One region of the Peribacillus sp. FSL E2-0218 genome, then DNA from elsewhere that is predicted to be linked to it. Evidence: predicted binding sites of a transcription regulator. Region 1 holds the regulator's gene; the other holds the start of a gene.
The links. Region 1 encodes NrdR, which represses ribonucleotide reductase genes. Its sites were predicted from a motif close to AACACNATATATNGTGTT; they were not measured.

Region 1 (4,434 bases):
GTACATAAACAATAAGGGAGGCAATTTGCCTTTCCGCAAGCTCATTGGCAATCGCACCTAACAAGTACGTTTTGCCAACGCCGAACTTCCCATATATATATAAGCCCTTTTGCCTTTTTCCCGGTTCATACTCCATAATGAACGACATCGCTTTACTTAAAACATCCAAGCGTTTGTTGTCATCATCCGTTTGGGTAAAATCCTCGATCGATGCCCTTAAAATATCCTTCGGCACGTATAGGCTGCGAATCAACTTCTCCCTTTTCCGCTTTTCATCCTCCGCGAGCTTCCGCGGGCAGACTTCATAATGCAGATTCAATGCCTTCCCTTGAACGACCAATTTCGGATAATACCCATGCATCATATTGATGCATCCATCCAAGCTTGGACATTTGTCGCACTTATTGCTTTGTGAAGTGAATTCATAAAGCTTTCCCAGGTTTTTATCAATCATTTCCTCCGTGACAGTCGAACTGTGGGCATTCAAGAATAATCGCACCTGCTCGTCTTCAAAAATCTCCTGTTTCAGCTTTTCGTACCGCTGTTGAAATTGGTTCGTATTCGCCAATTTGTTAAGGGATCTATTAATCTTTTCCATCGTTCATTTCACCTCCTGCTTTCCACTGTTTCCATTTCTCCTGAAGATCACGTTTTTGGGCATCCAATTCAGGCTGATCGGCTTTCTGCTCCTGCACAGCTTCTTCCTTTTTCTCCAGCCATTCCGGAACCACTTCTTCCCGAATCGTCTTTTTCCGTCCGCCTTTGGCCGCATTCCTGCTGCCTTGCGCCCAGTCCTGATATTTCCGATGTTCATTTTTGGCTAACTCCATCGCCTCGATGACGGTGGAAACCTTCAGCCGCGCCCAATGGCCAGCCAGCTTTTCCACATAGCCCTTCGTGAATTTCATATCCGTTTTGAGCATGACATATTCAATCAGGACATTGACGACACCCGGATTGAGCTTTTGATTGATCATCACGCCTTCCACCACCTTCAAATCCCCGCTTGATGGTTCCGCACCGCCGGACAATTGCATAAGGCGCTCGCGTGGTGAAATGGTTTCCAAATGGCGGATCAGCTCTTGTTCCTGCGTTTTCGGTTCCGCTTTTTGCGTCCGTTCACGAACCGGCTGCACCCGATTGACAAGGGATGGCATATCAGCCTGCCGTTCGATTTGATACCAATCCCTTGCCGCTTTTCGGAGACTCTCCTCATCGATCTCATCATCCAATGAAACGGCATCCATCACTAGTTTTTGCATTTCGAGCGGATCGATGCCATATAAAAAAGCAAGTTTGGCAATCGTGCTTTTAATTTTCGGCGTAAAGGCCTTTTTGGGCACGATCGAGGATTTCATCCCGGCAAATAACAGCTCAAAATCAAATAGGCTATCGAACCCCGAAGGCTCGACCCCCTCCGCCCGGTCGATGAAACGCTGTTCGGGCATCGGTTTCCATTCATTTTTCGCTTCATCCGTTACATATAAAGAGTCCAAATGATCCGATGAGAAGACCTCCGCAAAAGACTTTGTCACCCTGTCATATTGATCTGTCAGGATCTGATCATCACAAAAGAATCGCTTTAACCGATTGAATTGCGCTTTGCCGATTTTTTTGTATAGGTAGATATTCAGCATCCCGTCCGTGAAAAACTGCTGCGGGGACAGCGGCGGGTTCAATTCATAGATGAATTCCTTCGAATCGTTTTTCGTTTGCTTATATACATTCAGCAAACCGATTCCCTCAAGTAATAAACGCGCTTCGTAAATGTCACCTAACTTCAGTCCGGTGGTATTCATCAATTGATAATGAGAGGAGGTTTCCGCCCATAGCCTGTTTTCCTCCAGCTCACTCCACAGCGTCATGTATAGGCTAATGCAAATAGGTCCAATAAGAGGTTGATATAGTCGGGTCAGTATTTTCCGATCATAATCATGAAGCAGCCCCGCAGATGAGACCAAGTATGAATCCGCTGGGAGCAATTCTTGCCAATGCATTGACATCTCCATTCAAACCTTTCAAAAGATGTAGTGAAAAAAGAGCCAAAGTGAATCTTCAGCTCTGCTTTCTTTCTTTATTAATCAAATCCTTCAGTTCATCGATAAAGACATTGATATCTTTAAATTGCCGATAGACGGATGCGAACCTTACATAGGCAACCTCATCGACTTCAGCCAGCTTGTCCATCACCATTTCGCCGACATTGTCGCTCTTCACTTCCGATATGCCCTGGTTGCGTAGTTCCTTCTCTACATAACTGGTAATTTGCTCTAGCTCTTTCAAGGGAACCGGCCGTTTTTCGCAAGCCCTGATCAAGCCACGCAGGATTTTATCACGACTGAACTCTTCCCGTGTCCCGCCCTTTTTGACTACAATAAGCGGTGTTTCCTCCACCTTTTCAAATGTCGTGAATCGAAAACCGCATGCCTCGCATTCACGGCGACGTCGAATCGATTTGCTTTCATCGACAGGCCTGGAATCGAGCACTCTTGTTCCGTTATATTGACATGATGGGCATTTCATCATTATCAGCTCCGTATTTTATGTAGGACTCCCCTATCTAAATGTTCCCCAAGTAAAATTATCTTCTAGCTCAATCTTATATTAAAAGGAACGGCCAGTACAAGTAAAAAGTGTAACTTGAAGGCTGCAGCCACTTCTTGCCTTTATTTTTCACACCGTCAGAAACGGCTGGATCATGGCAATTAAAAAAGAGATGCACCCATGGCATCTCTGTGTATACGTGTTTTTTATAGGGCACTTATATTGGTTTTTTTAATTTGTACCGGACCTAATCCACGTGGTAATTCGATATTTTCACGTGTTTGCGCATTTAAAGCTTCTGCAATATAATCTGCTGCAATATTCGGATCCAAGTTACCGCATGTATAGACATCGATGCTCGCATAGCCGTGTTCTGGAAAACTGTGAATCGTCAAATGTGATTCAGAAATGATGACAACCCCGCTGACTCCTTGTGGAGCAAACTTGTGAAAGGCAACTTCACGTACCTCTGCACCTGATTTCAAAGCAGCATCAACAAAAATCTTTTCAATCAAATCGATATTGTTCAGTTTTTCAAAGTCACAACCCCAAAGTTCAGAAATGACATGTCTACCCATTGTTTCCATAGTGTAAGCTGTTTCCATATTAAGCTTCCCCCTTACAATAGTTAAAATTAGTTCTGATAACTACCACGGGGGAAAGTTAGTCCAAAGAGGTCCTAACCCTTTAAGTAGCCATCATGCAAACCGCATTTGAAGAAGTTCACGATTCATAGTATATATGGTTTGAATTTTTTTTGCAACTGCAAATTTGAAGTTTTGGAAAGATAAACTGCTTTTCCGAATGGCCAAATCGAAGTTCAAGAAAGCCAGATTGCCTTCACTCCCGTTTATTGCTGTTGCTCATAGCTGCTAGGAAATCCATGAAACTGTTGAGAAAAAAGGGCAAAAAAAGTCGATCATGGAGAGTACTAATGGGGACCGTAACGTTAAGTAAAACCTCTATTACCTATCGCTTAAGAACGTCCCATTACACCGCAGGCGCTCCCTATCTTCGGCGTTTACGCTTTCGGCATCTCCCCTTGACTATGTAGCCGCAGGAGTATCGCTCCCCCTCCCACTCTAGATGAAAACTCCGGTTCAAATTCAATGCAAGGAATAAACTCGGGAGTAACTGTACCTCGATCGTTCCATCCATGATCGAAAGACAGCGGAACCTAAAAAAAGATGCCGCCTGCAAATTGCAGACAGCACCTCCTTCAAGTTGCTTAGCCCATTTTATAGGTCCTTCACAAAAGGTACACGATAATATCCGAGCAGGATCATTTTACGGATAATTCAACTTCCGCTGTTTTTTTCAATTCGGATGCCACCAATTTCACCAGGTCGACTACGCGGTTGGAGTAACCCCATTCATTGTCATACCAAGCTAGGACCTTCACTTTCCTATCGCCGATCATCATCGTTGTCAGCCCATCGATGATGGCGGAATGCGGATTGGTTTTGAAGTCACAGGAAACCAGTGGTTCCGTCGTGAACTCCAAAATCCCTTTCAGTTCATTTTCCGAGGCATCGATGAATGCTTGGTTCACGTCATCGATGGTGACATCTTGGTTTAAGTCCACAACAAGGTCGACCAAGGACACGTTAGGTGTAGGTACGCGGATGGCCATTCCGTGAAGCTTGCCTTTTAATTGAGGCAGCACGAGGGAGATGGCTTTTGCAGCTCCTGTCGTCGTAGGAATGATGCTTTCCGCAGCGGCACGGGCGCGTCTTAAGTCTTTATGCGGGTTATCGATATTATTTTGATCATTTGTATAAGAATGGATCGTCGTCATCAAACCGTTATTTATGCCGAATTTCTCATCAAGCACTTTTGCAACAGGCCCAAGACAATTAGTCGTACAGGATGCATTGGATATGATAAAAT
Region 2 (4,434 bases), 360 kb from region 1:
AATCTGAATGCTGTGCTTTCCAAGGCTCGCCCTGGTGACATGGGCTTTGATGTAGTCCACTTGAATCTTCATAAAACCTTCACGGGCCCACATGGCGGCGGAGGCCCGGGTTCTGGCCCTGTCGGGGTGAAAGCGGATTTGATTCCCTTCTTGCCGAAGCCGCTTGTGGTCAAAAAGGATGAGCGGTTCACCTTGGATTATGATCGCCCGCAATCGATTGGAAGGGTGAAGCCATATTACGGGAATTTCGGAATAAACGTGAGGGCATATACGTACATTCGCTCCATGGGTCCCGATGGTCTGAAAGCCGTCACCGAAAATGCTGTCATCAATGCAAATTATATGATGCGAAGGCTGGAACCATATTTCGATTTGCCATATAATCGCCATTGCAAGCATGAATTCGTATTGAGCGGTCGCCGGCAAAAGCAATTGGGAGTAAGGACGCTCGACATAGCGAAAAGGCTGTTGGACTTCGGTTACCATCCCCCAACCATATACTTCCCGTTGAATGTGGAGGAAGGAATGATGATCGAACCGACTGAAACGGAGTCGAAGGAAACCCTCGATGCTTTCATTGATGCCATGATCCAGATTGCCAAGGAAGCGGAAGAAACTCCGGAAGTCGTTCAGGAAGCTCCGCACACTACCGTCATAAAGCGGCTGGATGAAACACTAGCTGCAAGAAAGCCAGTTCTGCGCCACCAGGCGTAGCCTTTAAGTCCTGTAAGCACAAGAAGAAATCCCAGCCAGCATGGCGGGGATTTTTTCTTGTTTATGTATCTTGCGAAGCATTCATCCTGTCCATGCGTGCACGTTCATTCGAATGAACCGCAAAGCGAGGCTGACCCACGCAAAAACTGGGGGCCTATTTCTTTGCTTTGATTTTACCGGTCCACATTTTGAAACCGCCTTTTAGGTGATAAAGTTCCCTATACCCTTTTTTGTATAGCATGGCCGCAGCTCTTCCGCTGATGATTTCGCTTTGGGCATACAAGTATACGGGCTTGTCCTGCCTAATCTCCACCAATCGGGTTTTCATTTGCGTCATTGGGATGTTCCGTGCTCCTAAGATATGACCATTATCAAATTCATTCGGTTCCCGCACGTCGATTAGCTGCACTTTTCTGTAGTTGGCGATAAATTCGTCCTGTGTCAATGTTTTAACGATTTTACGCTGGCGGTACCAATTAAAAAGTGAATACACAATAACCGCTCCTAAGATGATGAGCAGTGTATATAATATTTCCAAGCATAAAAACTCCCTTCTACCTTAACGATTACAGACAATCCTTATTATATAATTGCTTTACCCAATAATCAAAAAGAATTTTCAGCAATTTCGGCATCAATCTCAATGGCACTTCCTTTTTTAGAGGGATAAAGTCTGTTAAACTACTACATGTGAGTTTTTTATGGGGATGACGGACTTACCGAGATAAAGTCTATTTGAAATGAGGGGTAAGGATGATGAAAGAAAAATGGGGATTCATTGATTCAGGATATTGTTCACCAGCCTTTAATATGGCGTTGGACGAAGCACTGTTGAACTGGCAAAGCAAGGGGGAGATTCCTCCCATCATACGCTTTTACGGATGGGATCCGGCGACATTGTCGATTGGTTATTTCCAGAAGGCAAAAGCGGAAATCGATATTGAGGAAGTCAAACGGCAAGGTCTTGGATTTGTGCGCAGACCAACCGGGGGACGGGCGGTCCTGCATGAACATGAATTGACATATAGCGTAATCGTGCCGGAATCCTATCCAGGCATGCCGAGCACTGTCACCGAAGCATATCGGGTTATTTCAGAAGGCATATTAATGGGGTTTAGGAACCTGGGCTTGGATGCTTACTTTGCAGTGCCTCGAACCGATTTGGAGAAAGCGGCATTAAAGGCGCCGAAGTCCTCCGTCTGCTTCGATGCCCCAAGCTGGTATGAACTTGTCGTGGAGGGCAGGAAGGTTGCCGGCAGCGCCCAAACGAGGCAAAAGGGAGTCATCCTTCAGCACGGTGCAATATTACTTGAACTTGATGATGAAAAACTGTTTAGTGTATTTAAATTTTCCAATGACAGGGTTAAAGAAAGAATGCAAAAAAACCTGAAAAATAAAGCAGTGGCGATAAATGACATTGCTGGTAGGAAAATCGGCATACCGGAAGCGAAAGTTGCTTTCGAAAAAGGGTTTGCAGAAGGATTGTCCATTGATTTAGAGCCATACACGCTCTCTGAAAAGCAAATGCTGGAAGTGAAGGCCATCGCAGAAAGTAAATATGAAAGCGATGAATGGAATTTCATGAGATGAAAAAGGAATGATGGGCTTGGATAATAAAAAAGTTTTTTCAGATTTGTTTGACCAAATAGGCTTTTCCTTGATGGGATAAGACCTTAAAGGGATGGAAAAAAAGCAAGGCTCAAATTAATTGAAATCTGATGAAAAATTATTGTAAATCGACATTTTCCTCCCTTTTGCTAACTATATTAATTGATTCAACGTTTGACAAAATAAAAAGTTAACGAAAAAAACACAATATATAGTGGTTGGAATATTTAATGGTACACTATATGTTGATATTTGAGTTTCGCTATGATAAATTTATAGTACTTGTTTAAGCGAAACGGACATGTAAGGCTACATATAGATTTTTGCGTCAGCAAGGATTTTGAAACAGATAAAGGAGAGGGAATTATGTCGGTTGTAATAAAAGATGCTCTAAAGGTTGATCTAGAAAGGTTGAATAAGGATATTTCTTTATTTCCCCAGGTTCACCCCGTAACCGCTGATATGAAAATGACGCATAAGGGTGTATCCCGTCTAGTCATGCTTGACCGCTATTCTTTTAAGGATACTGAAAAAATCACGCTCTCGGCAGGCGATTTTGTGGTGCTGACAATTAAGGAAGATCCGAAATTCCCGGCAAGGGGTCTCGGCTACATCGTTGAAATAGATTGGGAAACGAAAAAAGCCAAGGTATTGGTAGACGATGAATTCCGCGGCGTATTGGATAATCCGGAAGAAGTGGAGACGGGGATCGTAAACCGCCCGCTGGATATCATTGAAAAGCCGTTAGAAATATTTTATGAGCAAATCGCGAAACGTAATGCAACGGGACTGGCTTCAGTTGAAACAACGGAAGAAAAAAGGACGGAATGGTTCAATAAATTTTATCAAGAATTGAAAAACCTTCATTTCGTGCCGGCAGGACGCGTATTATATGGTGCGGGATCCAATACGGACGTTACCTATTTCAACTGCTACGTCATGCCTTTCGTACCGGATTCGCGTGAAGGCATTTCCGAGCATCGGAAACAGGTGATGGAGATCATGAGCCGCGGAGGCGGAGTCGGAACGAACGGTTCGACACTTCGTCCAAGAAACACACTGGCAAAAGGGGTTAATGGAAAATCCTCTGGTTCGGTGTCATGGCTTGATGATATTGCGAAATTGACACATCTTGTTGAGCAGGGCGGCAGCAGACGCGGTGCGCAAATGATCATGCTTGCTGATTGGCACCCGGATATTGCGGAATTCATCATTTCTAAAATGCAAAATCCACGGATCCTTCGTTACCTGGTGGAAAACACGAAAGATGAAGCCATCAAGAAATATGCGACCGATAAGCTGAAGTTCACTGCGCATACCGAACAGGAAATGGCCATGTATCAAGGTATCATCAATTATAAAGAGATTCCTGGACTGGGCGGGTTTAACGAGAAAATCATTAAAGATGCAGAGGACAAACTCCGTACGGGCGGAACCTACAGCGTTCATAATCCTGATTTTCTTACGGGCGCCAACATTTCGATCTGTTTGACGAAGGAATTCATGGAAGCGGCAGAACGAGACGAAGAGTATGAATTACGCTTCCCTGACGTGGAAAGCTATAATTCCGAAGAAATGGCAGTTTATAATGAAGAATGGCATAAAGTCGGCGATGTTCGTGAATGGGAGAAAATGGGCCATAAAGTCCGTGTCTACCGTAAAATCCGCGCTAAAGAGCTTTGGAACTTGATTAACATTTGTGCGACATATTCTGCTGAACCAGGCATTTTCTTCATTGATAATGCCAATGAAATGACAAATGCGAAAGCTTATGGTCAACAGGTCGTTGCCACGAATCCATGTGGAGAACAGCCATTGGCCCCATATTCAGTATGTAACCTTGCGGCTGTCAATCTGGCTGAAATGGCTGATAAAGACAATAAAACCGTCGATTTCGAGAAGCTTAAAGTAACGGTGGAAGTCGGTGTGCGCATGCAGGACAATGTCATTGACGCCACTCCTTATTTCTTGGATGAAAACAAAAAACAAGCCCTTGGCGAGCGGCGGGTAGGCCTTGGTGTCATGGGTCTGCATGATCTGTTAATCTACTGTGAAACGGAATACGGCTCGGAGGAAGGAAATCTCCTCGTCGACAAGGTATTCGAAACGATT

Region 2: the regulator NrdR is predicted to act here: its motif matches at 2,524-2,541, upstream of MHI53_RS15735 (vitamin B12-dependent ribonucleotide reductase).

Annotation. Positions count from the first base shown of each region.
Region 1 covers NZ_CP150304.1:3,631,022-3,635,455, forward strand. The annotation lists gene dnaI (primosomal protein DnaI) at 1-598, opposite strand, end outside; gene MHI53_RS17490 (replication initiation and membrane attachment family protein) at 585-1,997, opposite strand; gene nrdR (transcriptional regulator NrdR) at 2,056-2,523, opposite strand; gene speD (adenosylmethionine decarboxylase) at 2,751-3,131, opposite strand; gene MHI53_RS17505 (glyceraldehyde-3-phosphate dehydrogenase) at 3,827-4,434, opposite strand, start outside.
Region 2 covers NZ_CP150304.1:3,274,424-3,278,857, reverse strand. The annotation lists gene gcvPB (aminomethyl-transferring glycine dehydrogenase subunit GcvPB) at 1-714, shown strand, start outside; gene MHI53_RS15745 (rhodanese-like domain-containing protein) at 869-1,252, opposite strand; gene MHI53_RS15740 (biotin/lipoate A/B protein ligase family protein) at 1,468-2,304, shown strand; gene MHI53_RS15735 (vitamin B12-dependent ribonucleotide reductase) at 2,689-4,434, shown strand, end outside.